DNA from 2 places in the Dokdonia sp. Dokd-P16 genome. Region 1 is predicted to be linked to the other one. Evidence: riboswitches for the same ligand, from Rfam matches in the RefSeq annotation. Region 1 holds a riboswitch; the other holds the start of a gene.

The links. A riboswitch is a leader RNA that binds a small molecule or an ion and turns the genes downstream of it on or off. The one in region 1 is predicted to bind thiamine pyrophosphate.
Region 2: another riboswitch for thiamine pyrophosphate. It lies ahead of DCS32_RS05220 (TonB-dependent receptor); the one in region 1 lies ahead of thiS (sulfur carrier protein ThiS).

Annotation. Positions count from the first base shown of each region.
Region 1 is NZ_CP029151.1:3,138,382-3,145,927, forward strand. It holds gene thiC (phosphomethylpyrimidine synthase ThiC) at 32-1,891, opposite strand; gene thiS (sulfur carrier protein ThiS) at 1,947-2,150, opposite strand; TPP riboswitch at 2,245-2,339, opposite strand; gene DCS32_RS13965 (sensor histidine kinase) at 2,506-3,963, opposite strand; gene DCS32_RS13970 (response regulator) at 4,414-6,561, shown strand; gene DCS32_RS13975 (zinc ribbon domain-containing protein) at 7,237-7,546, shown strand, end outside.
Region 2 is NZ_CP029151.1:1,162,424-1,169,969, forward strand. It holds gene DCS32_RS05210 (leucine--tRNA ligase) at 1-2,504, opposite strand, end outside; gene DCS32_RS05215 (ketopantoate reductase family protein) at 2,687-3,610, opposite strand; TPP riboswitch at 3,722-3,813, shown strand; gene DCS32_RS05220 (TonB-dependent receptor) at 3,972-6,149, shown strand; gene DCS32_RS05225 (hypothetical protein) at 6,286-6,708, opposite strand; gene greA (transcription elongation factor GreA) at 6,899-7,375, shown strand; gene DCS32_RS05235 (HIT family protein) at 7,521-7,546, shown strand, end outside.

The DNA.
Region 1 (7,546 bases):
GCTTTTGCAGCGTGGGAACTCCCACATTTTTTTACAGATATACTTCGGAACCTTTGGCTTTAAATTCTTTTGACTTTTCCTCCATTCCTTTTTGGATGACTTCGTTATCGACAATTTTATTTTCAGCAGCAAAATCTCTTACTTCTTGAGAAATTTTCATGGAGCAAAATTTTGGTCCGCACATGGAGCAGAAGTGTGCGATTTTTGCACCTGCTGCTGGTAGCGTCTCATCATGATATTCGCGAGCGCGCTCTGGATCGAGACCAAGATTAAACTGATCTTCCCAGCGAAATTCAAAACGTGCCATACTCAACGCATTATCGCGATGTTGCGAACCAGGGTGACCTTTGGCCAGATCTGCAGCATGAGCAGCAAGTTTATAAGTAACTACACCAACACGCACGTCTTCCTTGTTAGGTAATCCAAGGTGTTCTTTTGGAGTAACGTAGCACAACATCGCACAACCGTACCAGCCTATCATAGCGGCACCAATACCTGAGGTAATGTGGTCATATCCAGGCGCAATATCTGTGGTTAACGGACCTAAAGTGTAAAATGGAGCCTCATCGCATACTTCAATTTGCTTCTCCATATTTTCCTTAATCATATGCATAGGCACGTGACCAGGACCTTCTATAAAGCACTGCACATCATGCTTTCGAGCGATTTGTGTAAGTTCACCTAGTGTCTCTAGTTCAGCAAACTGAGCCTCATCATTTGCATCTGCTACAGATCCTGGACGTAAACCGTCACCTAAAGAAAAGGCTACGTCATATTGTTTTAAAATCTCACAGATATCTTCAAAATGGGTGTATAAAAAGCTCTCTTTATGATGTGCAAGACACCACTTTGCCATGATAGATCCGCCACGAGAGACGATACCTGTCACACGCTTTGCGGTCATAGGCACATAACGCAACAACACACCAGCATGAATCGTAAAATAGTCTACGCCTTGCTCTGCTTGTTCAATTAGAGTGTCTTTAAAAATCTCCCACGTGAGATCTTCGGCAACGCCATTTACTTTTTCTAACGCCTGGTAAATAGGAACCGTTCCCACGGGAACAGGGGAGTTGCGTATGATCCACTCGCGGGTTTCATGTATGTTTTCTCCAGTAGATAAATCCATGATATTATCTGCTCCCCAGCGGCAAGCCCACACGGCTTTTTCTACTTCTTCCTCAATGGACGAGGTAACTGCCGAGTTTCCAATATTTGCATTAATTTTCACCAAGAAATTACGTCCTAAAATCATAGGCTCTGCTTCTGGGTGGTTGATGTTTGATGGGATTACGGCACGGCCTCTTGCAACTTCTGAGCGCACAAATTCTGGCGTGATTTTATCAGGAATAGACGCGCCAAAATGTTCTCCTTTATGTTGCTTTCTAATCTCCGTCATTTCATCGATACGCTGATTTTCGCGAATAGCGATATACTCCATTTCTGGAGTGATGATTCCTTGTTTTGCATAATGCAGCTGCGTAACATTCTCTCCTTTTTTTGCACGCATAGGCTTCTTTAAAAGCTTAAAACGCATATGGTCTAAGCTTTTATCGTTAAGACGCTCATTGCAATAGGTAGAGGAGTAGCTGTCCAATTGTTCTACATTATTGCGTTCTAAAATCCACGACTCGCGAATGCGTTCAATCCCGCTGTGAATGTCAATGTTTTTGCTAGGATCTGTGTATGGTCCAGAAGTATCATACACTGTCACTGGCTCGTTTGGCGTTTTCTTTTTGGTCATGGAATCCACAGTATCACTAAGCGCAATCTCGCGCATAGCCACTTTAATTTGTGGATGTATCTTACCGTTTACGTACACCTTTTTTGAATTAGGAAATGGATTTCTAGTAATGCCGCCTTGCTTAGGCGCAGTGTCTCTATTTTTCATCTTTGTTGATTAATTAATGATGTTTTCTTACTCTTGAAGTACCTAGAAGTCGCTATTATCCACCTTGTGTGGCTTTGATAATAAGTACAGCATCGCCATCATTAGGGATGGTAGAGACCCACTGTGATCTGGTAATAATGTGCTCATTAATAGCCACAGCAATCCCACTAACAGAAATGTCGAGTTGGGTAAGAATCTGGTCTAGTGTAACCTGTGCTGGAAATTGATACGAGGTGTGATTAACCTTTATGTTTATCATGTTTAATACAATTATGAAGCATCATGCTTCGGTTATATAAACGATAAAGGAATGAGAAGGATAGAATTAAAAATAGAGGTAGCGCATAGTCATACAAAGACCTCTAACTTTTCCCTACGTTGGTATTAACCAAATCAGGTTCTAAGGATTTTTCTCAAACTAATTTAATAGCTACTCCTAAAGTTTAGACTCTAAAAGTAGTAATTATTCTGAACTAGACGAGAGAAAATATAAGAAATTTATAATGTTATGTTTTGGTAGGTAGGTTTTTATAGGGTTTTGGAACGCAATCTGTTTATTAAGAAATTACATAACATAGTCTTTTATAGACCGTGTAAACCAGCTTTTCCTCGCTCTAAAAATGCATTACAAAATGAGTGCCTTCATTTGGTGTACTTGTACAGAAGAGTTCGCCTCCATTCATTTCTACGAAATCTTTTGTGATGAGTAGTCCAAAGCCAGTTCCTTGCTCTCCTTTAGTGCCTAAAGTGGTCTTAGGAATACAATCTTTAACGAGGTTTTTGTGCCAGCTAGTTGTCATTCCCACACCGAAATCTTGTACGCCTATTTCAATACCCTGAGGACCTTTCTTGCTTGATAATATTACATTTTGATTCTTTGTGCTGAATTTGATAGCGTTTGAGATGAGATTACGTAAGATTACTTTGAACATGTTTTCATCAATAAATAGGGTAGGTGTTTCAATTTCAAATAATAGCATTACATCTTTCTCTTTTGCTGAGCGTTCATATTGCTTAGCTATAGATTTAAAAATTTCTTTTATATCACAATCCTTTTTATTTAGCTTAATTCCTTCTAGCTGGTTATATGACCAGTCTAATAAAGCGCTCACCATAGCAATTCTATCATCTAATTCATTTTTGAGACTTTGTGATATCTCTTTTAATTCATTATCCTCAATTTGGTTTTCGAGTAGTTTAACCAGCAAGGAGATATTATGCAAAGGTCCTCTAACGTCATGTGTTAGTAAAGAGAACAGCTTGTTTTTAAGAGAATTGACAGATTCAAGTTCGTGGTTTTTACTTTCTAAATCTTCCTTTGCAATTTGTAGATATTTCGTTTGCTTATCTACTTCCAAGGCTAGAAATTTATTGGTTTCTACCTGTGTTCTCATGTTTGACTTCTCTATATATTTAAACTTATAGCTAACTAATATTGAGAAAAGAATGAGTTGTAGTGTGATTAACATAGAAGAAATCAATACAATTAAGTATCTATCTACATTGTACTTGTCTTTTACAAACCATGCACTTATATAGATAACTGAGGAGAGTAACATTGGTGCATAAGCATATAAGTAATACTTATTAAACTTTTCTTCATTAAATAATCGAATCGCAGAGAATATGTTCAATAATACAGCAAGCATTGCAATAACCGCAGCAGACATTACTAGCGAACTATGTAACCATCCAATGTTGAATGTCAAAAGGTTCAAAACATATATCACTGGGATCAATACCGAGCTATATTTTAAAAAGGTATAGCTACGTGAAATTTTAGGATGATTACCGCTATGAATGTTCAAATAATTCATGGTAAACAGCAAAAAGCCAAAGGTGGTGACCATTGCGGTGATAAGCGATCCCTTCTCTTGAACTATTTCAGGAAGATAACCATCTGGAAATAATGACCAACTCCAATGCAATGTAAGTCCAAAAATAATGATGCAATAGTGACATAAAATCCTATGTCTCAAAATTAAAAATGATACCAAGTGGTAAATTCCAAAAACACCAAAGATTGCTGTAAATATGGAAACCATTAAATAATTAATATCAAAACTATTCATATGGGGCTATTGTTAGTTAAGAATGTAATACGAGTACCATAACTAAGAATCTGTGATTTTTCATCTAGATCCTTAATTACGTTTTAAAAGCTTAAAACATATATAAAAGGCAATTACAATTAGGGGTTATAATAGTTTAAATATGAAGTAGTTGTCTTTGTAATATAGTAAAAAAATCAATTCATATATAAATTATTTATTTAAAAGTCATTAAAAATAATTCTGGATAATCTAAAATTACATTGATAAACATTTAAAGATGCTATGGTATGTATGGCTTATTAATTCTATTAAGACGGCTTACTTATTATTTTATAATATGAGGCGCAAGCATCTTAAATTAATGAAGTGAGAATTATATATTAGTACGTCTATTTTATCGTAATAATTTATTTTCCAGTGACTTTTAAATTATTCTTTGCTATCTTTTAATGCCCCAAACATCATATATTGAAAAATAAACTTCTTTTAATCTTACTTGCATATTGTTATTACGTCCCTGTTATATCACAAAACAGGGCTGATGGCGATATAGATAGCGTCAGTATTTTAATTTCCTTATCTAAGGATGAAAATATAAGCGGGAATTATAAAGATGGGTTAACATTTGCAACCTCTGCAGTACAATATGCAAATCAAGGTAAGAATAAAACCTTACAGGCAAAGGCTTATGTGAGCTTAGCAAATACGTATCAAGCTATAAAAGATTACGCTTCCGCGAAAAAGTTCTATAACCTGGCACTCGGTAAAAAAACAGATGACTATTTTGTAAACGTAGCCTCGCTTAATGGATTGGGCAACATATACTCAGCTGATATAAGCACAGCAGATAAGGCCGCAGCTTATTTTGAAAAATCTATTGTATATACCTTAGATGCAGGTAAAACTGTGCACTCATTTTATACCTACTATAACATCGCTGGCATGTACCTTAATTTTAAAGATCCAGATAAGGCATATCCCTACATTCTAGAAGCCGAAAAGTTGTTACCCAATATTGATAAAGAAGACCCAATATACAGCCTCTTACAACAGTTAAATTTTGCTATTTATCACAATCAAAAAGAAAATCATAGACTAGCGCTCACCTTTATTAACAAAGCACTTGAGATAGGAGGGGAGCATAGCCTCACCAGAGAACTCATAGATATCTATGATTTTAAAAGTGAGATACATCAAGAGCTAGGAGAATATGATGAGGCTCTAGAAAGCCTAAGAAAGCATTTCTACTATAAAGATTTAGATTTTAATGAAGTGAAAAATCTTCAGATAGAACAAGTTGAAGCAGACTTTAAAGTAAAGGAGTTCCAACAAAAAGCCGAAGCATCTCAATTAAAATCCAACGTTATTTTTATAGGAGGTATTGGTGCGCTGCTATTTTTAAGTACTGCCTTTTTAATCTTTTATAATCGCAAGAGGCGATTATCATTCTTAGCACTTGAAAAAAATAATAAGGCGCTATTACAAGCAAAAAATGAAGCCGAACACGCCCACAAATTAAAATCTGAGCTATTAGTTAATATAAGTCACGACTTAAGAACACCTCTGTACGGAGTAGTGGGTATCACAGAGATGCTTATAGAAAATCCTTCTATTATCAAGACTAATAAAGATCTTTTGAATGCTTTAAAATTCTCTGGAGATCATTTAAAATCTGTTGTAAATAATATATTAAGGATTAATGAGGTAAAGTCTAACACCATTTCGGTTAAGAGGACCAAGGTTCACTTACGTAACCTCTTAGAGAACATTACCACCTCATTAAGTTATCTCTCAAACCAGCAAGAAACTGATCTAGTTTTAAATATTAGTGATGAGATTTCCACCTACTATATATTAGATGAAACTAATCTTACAGAGGTTCTTTTAAAACTCATTGATAATGCGCTTAAAAACACAAAAAATGGCACTGTAACCCTTAGTGTACATCTATCAGAAAGAAAAGAAGATATAGATCACATAGTTTTTAAAGTCTCAGACACTGGGTCAGGCATTTCTAAAGAAAATCTAGCAGTCATTTTTGATAGTTTTAAACAAGGTAACACAGAAGAAAATACCTCCTACGGAATAGGTCTTGGATTGCCTATCGTTAAGTCCTTAATGAAAGTTATGGGTAGTACATTATCCGTAAAAAGTAATGTAGGTCTAGGTTCGCAATTCTCATTTATATTGGCATGCGAAGTTACCCATGAGATTGATGAGCAATCGGTGGTTCCTGAATTGAAGTGTCTAAAAATACTAGTCGTTGAGGACAATAAAATCAACCAACTCGTAACTCAAAAACTAATAAGCACGCTAGGTCACAAGTGTACCATTGCTATAAACGGAAAGGAGGCAGTAAAAGAATACCACAAGACCCATTTTGATCTCATCTTAATGGATCTCAATATGCCTGTGATGAATGGCTTTGAAGCCTCAGAAATTATTTCTTCAGAAAATAAGCATATTCCAATCATAGCATTAACTGCACTAGAAATAAGCGAGGTAAAAGAGCGATGTCATAATGTGGGCATACGTGATATTATTAATAAGCCTATAAATAAAGAAGCGCTTGAGGATATCATAGAGGAGAATGTACATTGTATAGATAACATCTAGATATTTAAAGTATTCATCTTCCCCCTTAGAGTTCATAATTCCTCGCTGTTAAACAATCAACATCTAATTTAAGGTAAATAAAAACTGTAAGTGAGCAGTAATATGCCTTAGACTTTTATAATGGATAGTTAATCGCTTTTGTGGTGGGGACATTACAGAAAGGAATTGGACGGTGAATTTAGTAACGAAAATATTTTACGTACATGAATAAAGACTCTGTGATCTCGTCATATCTGTAACTATGTCAAATAGCGCTGAAAAGCGCGCTATCCACTCTTTTTCTAGATATATCAATTTGTACTATAATGTTCTGCGTTATGTAACTTTGCTTAGGAACAAAGCACACGATACTGTGTATCTTCTTTTAAAAAGTTTCCTTACCTAAACTTTATCTAAAATGTGAGTGGAACACTCTTTAAAGCGTTGGCTGGAGTAGGGTGGAGGGAAAGTGTGTGGAGTGGACTGTTTATTTATATTCCTTGTTTAAAAAGATATATTTCTTAAATGTAACTTGCTTTTAATCATTATGTTAATTTCTTGTTTATAACTCTCCTTTGTTTTTCCATATTAACTAAGAAGTAGTTTTATTTTTACTTTTCCTTTATAATAATTCTCTTAAACAACTTTATTATAATTCTTACCCTAAATTTAATGGGTGACTAAATATTTGTAAAAATGAATAAAATTGATTGTGCTAATTGTGGAAATAAACAAAGTTTAGATTCAAACTTTTGTAGTAATTGTGGGAATAAATTTAAGTGCGATTCTTGTGACAAACCACTTTTGAAGGATGCAAATTTTTGTTCAGGTTGTGGTAAAACCATTTTGACAGAGAAGAACAACAAGGAAGCTCTTAATACCATAAAATTTAAGGAAACAAAAGATGAAAGGTCTTATGAATTAGCTTTTACTGATGAAGTTGGTAAAGATGTATCTGAACTAGTTACTGGAATGATTAAAGGCACACCAATTATGCTTGGAGCAA
Region 2 (7,546 bases), 1.6 Mb from region 1:
TTATCTTCCTTGAGAGAATCTAATGTACTCTTAGAAATAAAAAGAGGATGATTTTTAACTAAATCAATAAAATCTTCACCCTTTCCATCAAAACCTAATAAGCCAGTCGCGTCTAATCTATACACAAAAGCACTCGTCCCCAAAATCATCCCTTGATTGATCATTTTTTGGAACGGCTCATCTACACCTACGTGTCCTCTATCTTTTAAGAACTTCACCCAGAAACGTGAGTACAATAAGTGCCCAGTTCCATGCTCAGATCCTCCTATATATAAATCTACATTACCCCAGTAATCCATTGCTTTCTTTGAAGCAAAGACTTCATCACGCTGTGCTTTCTCCATATATCTAAAGAAATACCAGCTACTTCCTGCCCATCCTGGCATGGTGTTGAGTTCTAGCGGGTAAATTCCATTATCCTCGGAGTTCTCGACTGCGCTCGAACGGACAAGGTCGTTAGATACTACTTTGTTATTCTTGGTATCCCATGCCCATACATCTGCACGGCCTAATGGTGGTTCACCTTCTTCTGTAGGTAGGTATTTTTCTACTTCTGGAAGTTTGATAGGTAAATGAGCAACGTCAATCATCTTTGGGATTCCGTTCTCATAATACACTGGAAAAGGCTCTCCCCAATAACGTTGACGGCTAAAGACCGCATCACGCAATCTATAATTTGTTTTACCAGCTCCTGCGCCTATTTTTTCTAACTCGTAAATCGCAAGTTTAACGGCTTTCTTATATTTTAATCCGTTTAAGAAATCTGAATTTGTGATGACCGTAGTTGCCTTGTCTGAAAAAGCTTCTTCTGAGATATCTACGCCTTCAAAAACATTAGGAATTGCTATGTCAAATTTCTTAGCAAAGTCATAATCACGTTGATCACCACAAGGAACTGCCATCACGGCTCCTGTTCCATAACCAGCAAGCACATAATCACCTATCCATACTGGGATAGGTTCCTTTGTAAAAGGATGCTCTGCATAAGCTCCAGTAAATACACCAGAGATGGTTTTTACATCTGCCATACGCTCACGCTCAGAACGCTTTGCTGTTTTTTCAATGTATGCTTCTACTGCTTCTTTTTGTTCTGGAGTTGTGATCTGAGCCACTAACTCATGCTCTGGAGCCAATGTCATGAAGGACACTCCAAAAATAGTATCAGGGCGTGTCGTAAAGACATCAATCCCCCTAGCCCCCGAAGGGGGAACAATTTTATTATTCAATTCGGTTGTAATCGTCTCAAGAACCTGTTCCAGATTTGCTAAAACTTCCTCATTTCTAAATCTCAATACGGTATACCCTAAGTCTTCTAAAATAGCCGTTCTTTCTTCATCTTGATCTACTTGTGTATCATGAATACCTCCATCAACCTCAATGATTAACTTTTTTGAAAGACACACAAAATCAGGGATAAATGCATCAATAGGATGCTGTCTTCTAAATTTATCACCAAGATTCTTACTTTTTAATGATTCCCATAAGGCTGCTTCTGCAGGAGTGGGATTCTCTCTCATCTCCTTTGCTCTCTCTAAGAGTAACGCCGCATTATTCCCTCCGGTCAAGTATCCCGCTCGAGTTCCCCCTTTGGGGGCTAGGGGGAATGTAACCATCGCTCCAACAGATTTCCCTATCCAGTTGCGCTGTGTTTCTTTTATTGATTCGCTCCAGTCTATTCCTTCAAGTCCTTGTATTAAACGCTCTGCATAAGCAGAGATTCGCATAGACCACTGTGTCATTTTCTTACGTATCACCGTGTGACCACCACGCTCAGAAACGCCGTTTACAATCTCATCATTTGCAAGTACGGTTCCAAGTGCTGGACACCAGTTTACTTCCGTTTCGGCAAGATAGGTCAGGCGATATTGTAATAATATATCTTGTTGTTCTTTTTCTGTAAACGCATTCCACTGCTCTGCAGTGAATGGTGTGATATTATCATCACAAGCAGCGTTTACCTCTGCATTTCCAGTTTTCGCGAAAGCGGAAACCAACGTTTCTATCGCCTCTGCTTTATCTGTATCCTTATTATACCATGAGTTAAAAAGCTCTGTAAAAATCCACTGCGTCCATTTATAGTACTCAGGATTTGAGGTACGCACCTCACGACTCCAATCAAAAGAAAAGCCAATTTTATCCAGCTGTTTTCTATAACCGGCAATCACATTACCTTGGTTATCTACACCACCCTCAATATTGACCTTTGTAGTCACAGCAGGATGCTGCCCTGTCTGGATTGCATATTGCTCTGCAGGCAATCCAAAAGAATCATATCCCTGTGGATGCAGCACATTAAACCCCTTTAAACGCTTGTAACGCGAGTACACATCACTAGCAATATACCCAAGCGGGTGTCCCACATGAAGCCCTGCACCAGAAGGATAAGGAAACATATCAAGCACATAATATTTAGGCTTGTCACTGCTATTTGACGCGTGAAAAGTGCCTTTATCTGCCCAGTATTGTTGCCATCTGGCTTCTATCTCGTTAAAGTGGTATTTCATGGTATATGTATTATTTATACGCTTTCGCGAAAGCGTGCTCATCCTAATTTAAGGGGGCAAATTTACAATTAATTATGGGGAATTAGATAGTAGCCAATGACATGCTTTGGTTATCATTATAATGCGCACTCTAGCGTGCTTACTGCAATGTGATTTCTCGTCGCTACGCGCTGTCGAAATGACTATTGTCTTGCCTGTTGTTCTTGCGGCAATAACAACTCATAAATCATCTCGTTTATTGGTGTAGGCACTCCGAGTCTTTTGCCTTCCTTCACGATATAACCATTAAAGTTTTCTAGTTCGCTAGGTTTTCCTGCCATGATATCGCGTTGTGTCGAAGCTGTGGTCTCATGCGCTTGCTTGCTAATGGCTTCAAACATATTTTCAATTGTTTTCTCTGGGAGTATAATTCCTTTTGCTTTTGCCACCTCAAATACTTCTTGCGCGGTTTTGCGCATCAATTCTTTTATATATGGCTGCTCTCTCATCACTCCTATAGGAACTCTTGTTAGTCCGCCTATAGCACTTATGGTTGTTATAAAAAGGAATTTTTGCCAGATGGCTACTTGAATATTATCTGGTACAGCTGCGTTAATTCCTGCATCTGTAAATACAGACAACATCCTTTCTAAACGTTCCGTCTTACTATTATCCTGCTCACCAAATAATATTGCGGGTGCTATATCTGGATTAGAAATCACTCCTGGTGCTTCTATAAAACTTATCATACGGCAAAGTCCTGCCAGTACTTGTGACTTAGGCACCACCGCATTAAGGACCTCCACATTGCTTGCTCCGTTTTGTAAAGGCAGATATAATGTATTTTCATCACAATATTGCAATATGTCTTTTACAGTCCTCTCTATTTGATATGACTTCACTCCAAAGATGACTAGGTCTGGCGTTTCAATCTTACTAAGATCATCTGTTGCCAGATACGGAGTCGCTTTAAAGTTTCCTGTTATGCTTTTTACCTCAATACCGTTTTCTTGTATGGCTGTAAGGTGTGCTCCTCTAGCAATCATGGTCACTTTATTTCCAGTAAGTGCGAGTTTCCCTCCAAAGAATCCTCCCACGCCACCGGCTCCGTAAATCAAAATATGCATCGTTTTTATAATTTTATAAGAACTAGAAAATGCTAGTCAGCTTAAAAGTACAGTAAGTTGATTTATTTTTTCTTTATAATATCTTAATTAAAAACTCTAGTATATCTTTGCAAAATCTCAAAGGGGTGCTTTTTACGAAGCTGAGATTATACCCATTGAACCTAGAACAGGTAATGCTGTTTAGGAATGAGGAACATGTCTTTCCAGATAACGCTATACAAATTAGCTTTTCTAGTGTCACCATATTTCTCTTGAGAAGCACCACGGTGCACCCTCTTCAATATGTGCTTATCGCACAGGTATATTAATGATAACTTATCGGAATATTTGCCCTTTGTATTCGTAACTAAACCATATACGGATGAAAAAGATCCTATTGAGTATGATTGCGCTTGCAGGAATTACAGCTAGTGCACAAGAGAAAACAGTGGTAGACACTACAAAAGTAGAATCCCTAGATGAAGTTTTAGTACGCTCTGTAAGAGTAAAAGCCGACTCACCAATTACGCATTCCAACCTTACAAAAAAACAAATTGCAGAGCGCAACTTAGGACAAGACATTGCCACGCAGCTCAACTTTTTACCAAGTGTAGTTACAACCTCAGATGCCGGTGCGGGAATAGGTTACACAGGTTTTAGAGTGCGCGGTACGGGTAATCAAGGTATCAATGTTACTATAAATGGAATCCCATATAATGATGCAGAGAGTGCAACTACATTCTTTGTAAACCTACAAGATTTTAGCTCTTCTGTTGAGAGTTTACAGTTACAACGTGGTGTAGGATCTTCTACTAATGGACCTGGAGCTTTTGGAGCAAGTCTTAATATTCTTACTGATGCAATTTCTAATGAAGCATATGGTGAGATTTCTAACTCTTTTGGGTCTTTTGGGACGCGACGTCACAATGTGAAATTTAGTACAGGTTTGCTTAATGATCACATAGAGATATCTGGTCGTTTATCACAGATTAAATCTGACGGTTACATCGACCGTGCGTCATCTGATCTTAAATCGTATTTTTTACAAGCAGCATACAAGGATGATAATACACTTATCAAACTTATCAACTTTGCAGGATCTGAGGTTACATACCAATCTTGGTTTGGGATAGATGCAGAGACACTTGAGGAAGATAGAACCTTTAACCCTGCTGGACAGTTTACAGATGAGAATGGTGAGACACGCTTTCACGAGAATCAAGTAGATGATTACAAGCAAGATCATTACCAACTGCATTGGAACCAGCGTTATGACAATAACTGGAGCACACAGCTTAGTTTAAACTACACCTACGGGAGAGGATTTTTTGAAGAATATAAAGAGGATGAAGATCTTGCATTTTACAGTATTGCCCCTGTAGTTATAGGTAGTGAGACCATAGAAACATCAGATATTATAAGACGTCGCTGGCTAGACAATGACTTCTATGTGGCAAGTGCAACGGCAAATTACAAGGACAACAAAATCGACTTTGTAGGTGGTGCTTACGGTAGTATTTATGATGGAGACCATTTTGGCGAAGTGATTTGGGCGCGTTTTGCTAGTGATAGTGAGACTGGTGACAACTACTACTTCGGGACTGGAAAGAAAAAAGAATTTTCTGCTTTCGCGAAAGCGAACTACCGCTTCAATTCAAAATGGAGTGGATACTTAGACCTACAGCAGCGCTTTATCTCATACACTACAGACGGAATCAACTCTGACGTTGCCGAATTTATTGTAGATGAAGACTATAGTTTCTTTAACCCAAAAGCAGGTCTTTCTTATAAAATAGACAGCGAAAACCAATTATATGCATCTTTTGCAAGAGCAAATCGCGAACCTAACCGTACAGATTTTGAAAACGGAGCTCCGCGTCCAGAGCGTCTTAATGATTGGGAATTAGGATGGAGATACAATACAAGCCGCGTGTCGCTTAATGTAAATGGATATTATATGGGATATCGTGACCAGCTAGTTCTCACTGGAGCGCTAGATGACGTAGGGGCACCTATACGTGCAAATAGTGGTGAGAGTTATAGAGCAGGTATCGAAATAGATGCTGCAATTGCTATTACTGATAAGTTGATGATACAACCTAACCTAGCACTAAGCACAAATAAAAACAAAGACTTCGTTTTTGAAAGAGATGGTGTGTTAACAAATCTAGGCAATACAAATATCTCTTATTCTCCAGATGTAGTAGTGGGTAACACCATAAGCTACAAACCTGCAGAAAATCTAAGGTTAAGCTTCCTGTCTAAATACGTGGGAGAGCAATATCTAGGGAACATCGATAGCGACTTTTCAAAGCTAGATAGCTACTTTACAAATGACCTCAACATAAGTTATGAGATAAAGGATGTGTCTGTTTTTAAATCTATTATCCTTAACGGATTAGTAAACAACATCTTTGATATAGACTATGTGTCAAATGGATATTTCTTTACCTATGATGATGATTTTTCAGTACCAAATGAGATCACTACCATTGAAGGAGCGGGCTATTATCCGCAGGCGGGAATTAACTTCTTAGTAGGTGCTACGCTTAAATTTTAAGGGATAAAACGCCTTATTATTTAATTTTCGCTATATTTAAGTCGCTAAAAATAAACAATGTGTAATCAGTTGGGGGACTGAACTACAAATTGTAAGTGAGAAGCCGCCTCTTTTGAGTCGGCTTCTTTTTTTTCTTTTAGTTAAATACGGTGATGCTATTACCAGAAGCATTTACTCGGTAATTAAGCATTGTGTATTCTAGCACCTCATTATTAGACTGCCCAGTAAAAAGATTGTAACTATTATCATCATCACACTGACATTTTACATTAATACCGTCTATAACCATGAGCGAGCAATCATTGGGTGCATGGTTAGGGTCTGATGCTTCCCACGCAACAATGCTGCTGCCTGTATTAATAACAAAAAGACCACGTAAACCACCATTCTGAACATAGATAGGATTACTTGGAATTTCTAAATCTAATACCTGGATAGCACTCAACTGTGTAGAAAAGTTCACATCTAGTAAGAAAGGATTACGCTGGTTTCCATCATCACTATTTGTGCATGAAAAGCAAAGAGTAGTAAGAAGGACAAAGGTCAATATCTGACGCATAGAAATATTTTTTTTTACGCTTTCGCGAAAGCGTGATTTCAATAATTTAGGCTCGCAAGGTACCATAAAACGGTAAAGGATTTAAAATATTTTGTATATTCGTGAGACACGTCCCGAAGAGGGACTTTTTTTATGTGTATGCATAAAATGACACCATTTTTAAACTAATTATACTTAAACCGGATCTATTATGAGTAAGGTAAATTATTATACACCAGAGGGCTTAAAAAAGCTCAAGGATGAACTCAATCACCTACGCGATGTGGAGCGCCCTAAGGCATCACAAGATATTGCAGATGCTCGTGACAAAGGAGATTTAAGTGAGAACGCTGAATATGATGCTGCAAAGGAAGCACAAGGTATGCTTGAAATGCGTATTGCAAAATTAGAAAACCTAGCCTCAAATGCACGTATCATTGACGAGTCACAACTAGACACTTCTAAAGTGCTTGTGCACTCTACAGTAAAGATTAAAAATCAAATTAATGGCGCAACCATGACCTACAAACTTGTAGCTCAAAATGAAGCCGACATTAAAAAAGGTCTTATCTCTGTAGACTCACCTATAGGTAAAGGACTGCTAGGTAAGGAAGTAGGTGAAGTAGCTGAAATTCAAGTGCCAAGTGGCGTGATGAAATTTGACGTTGTTTCTATCTCAAGAGACTAAGTTGAACTCGAAATTGAAGTTGAAATTGAAGTTGAAATTGAAAGCTCTATGCTTCTTTAACTACATTAAAAGACTAAAAGTTACCATGTAATTTTTAGTCTTTTTACTTAATAGATTTACCTATCCATTTCATAAACACATTCATATGCCAAGCATTTTTACCAAGATTAT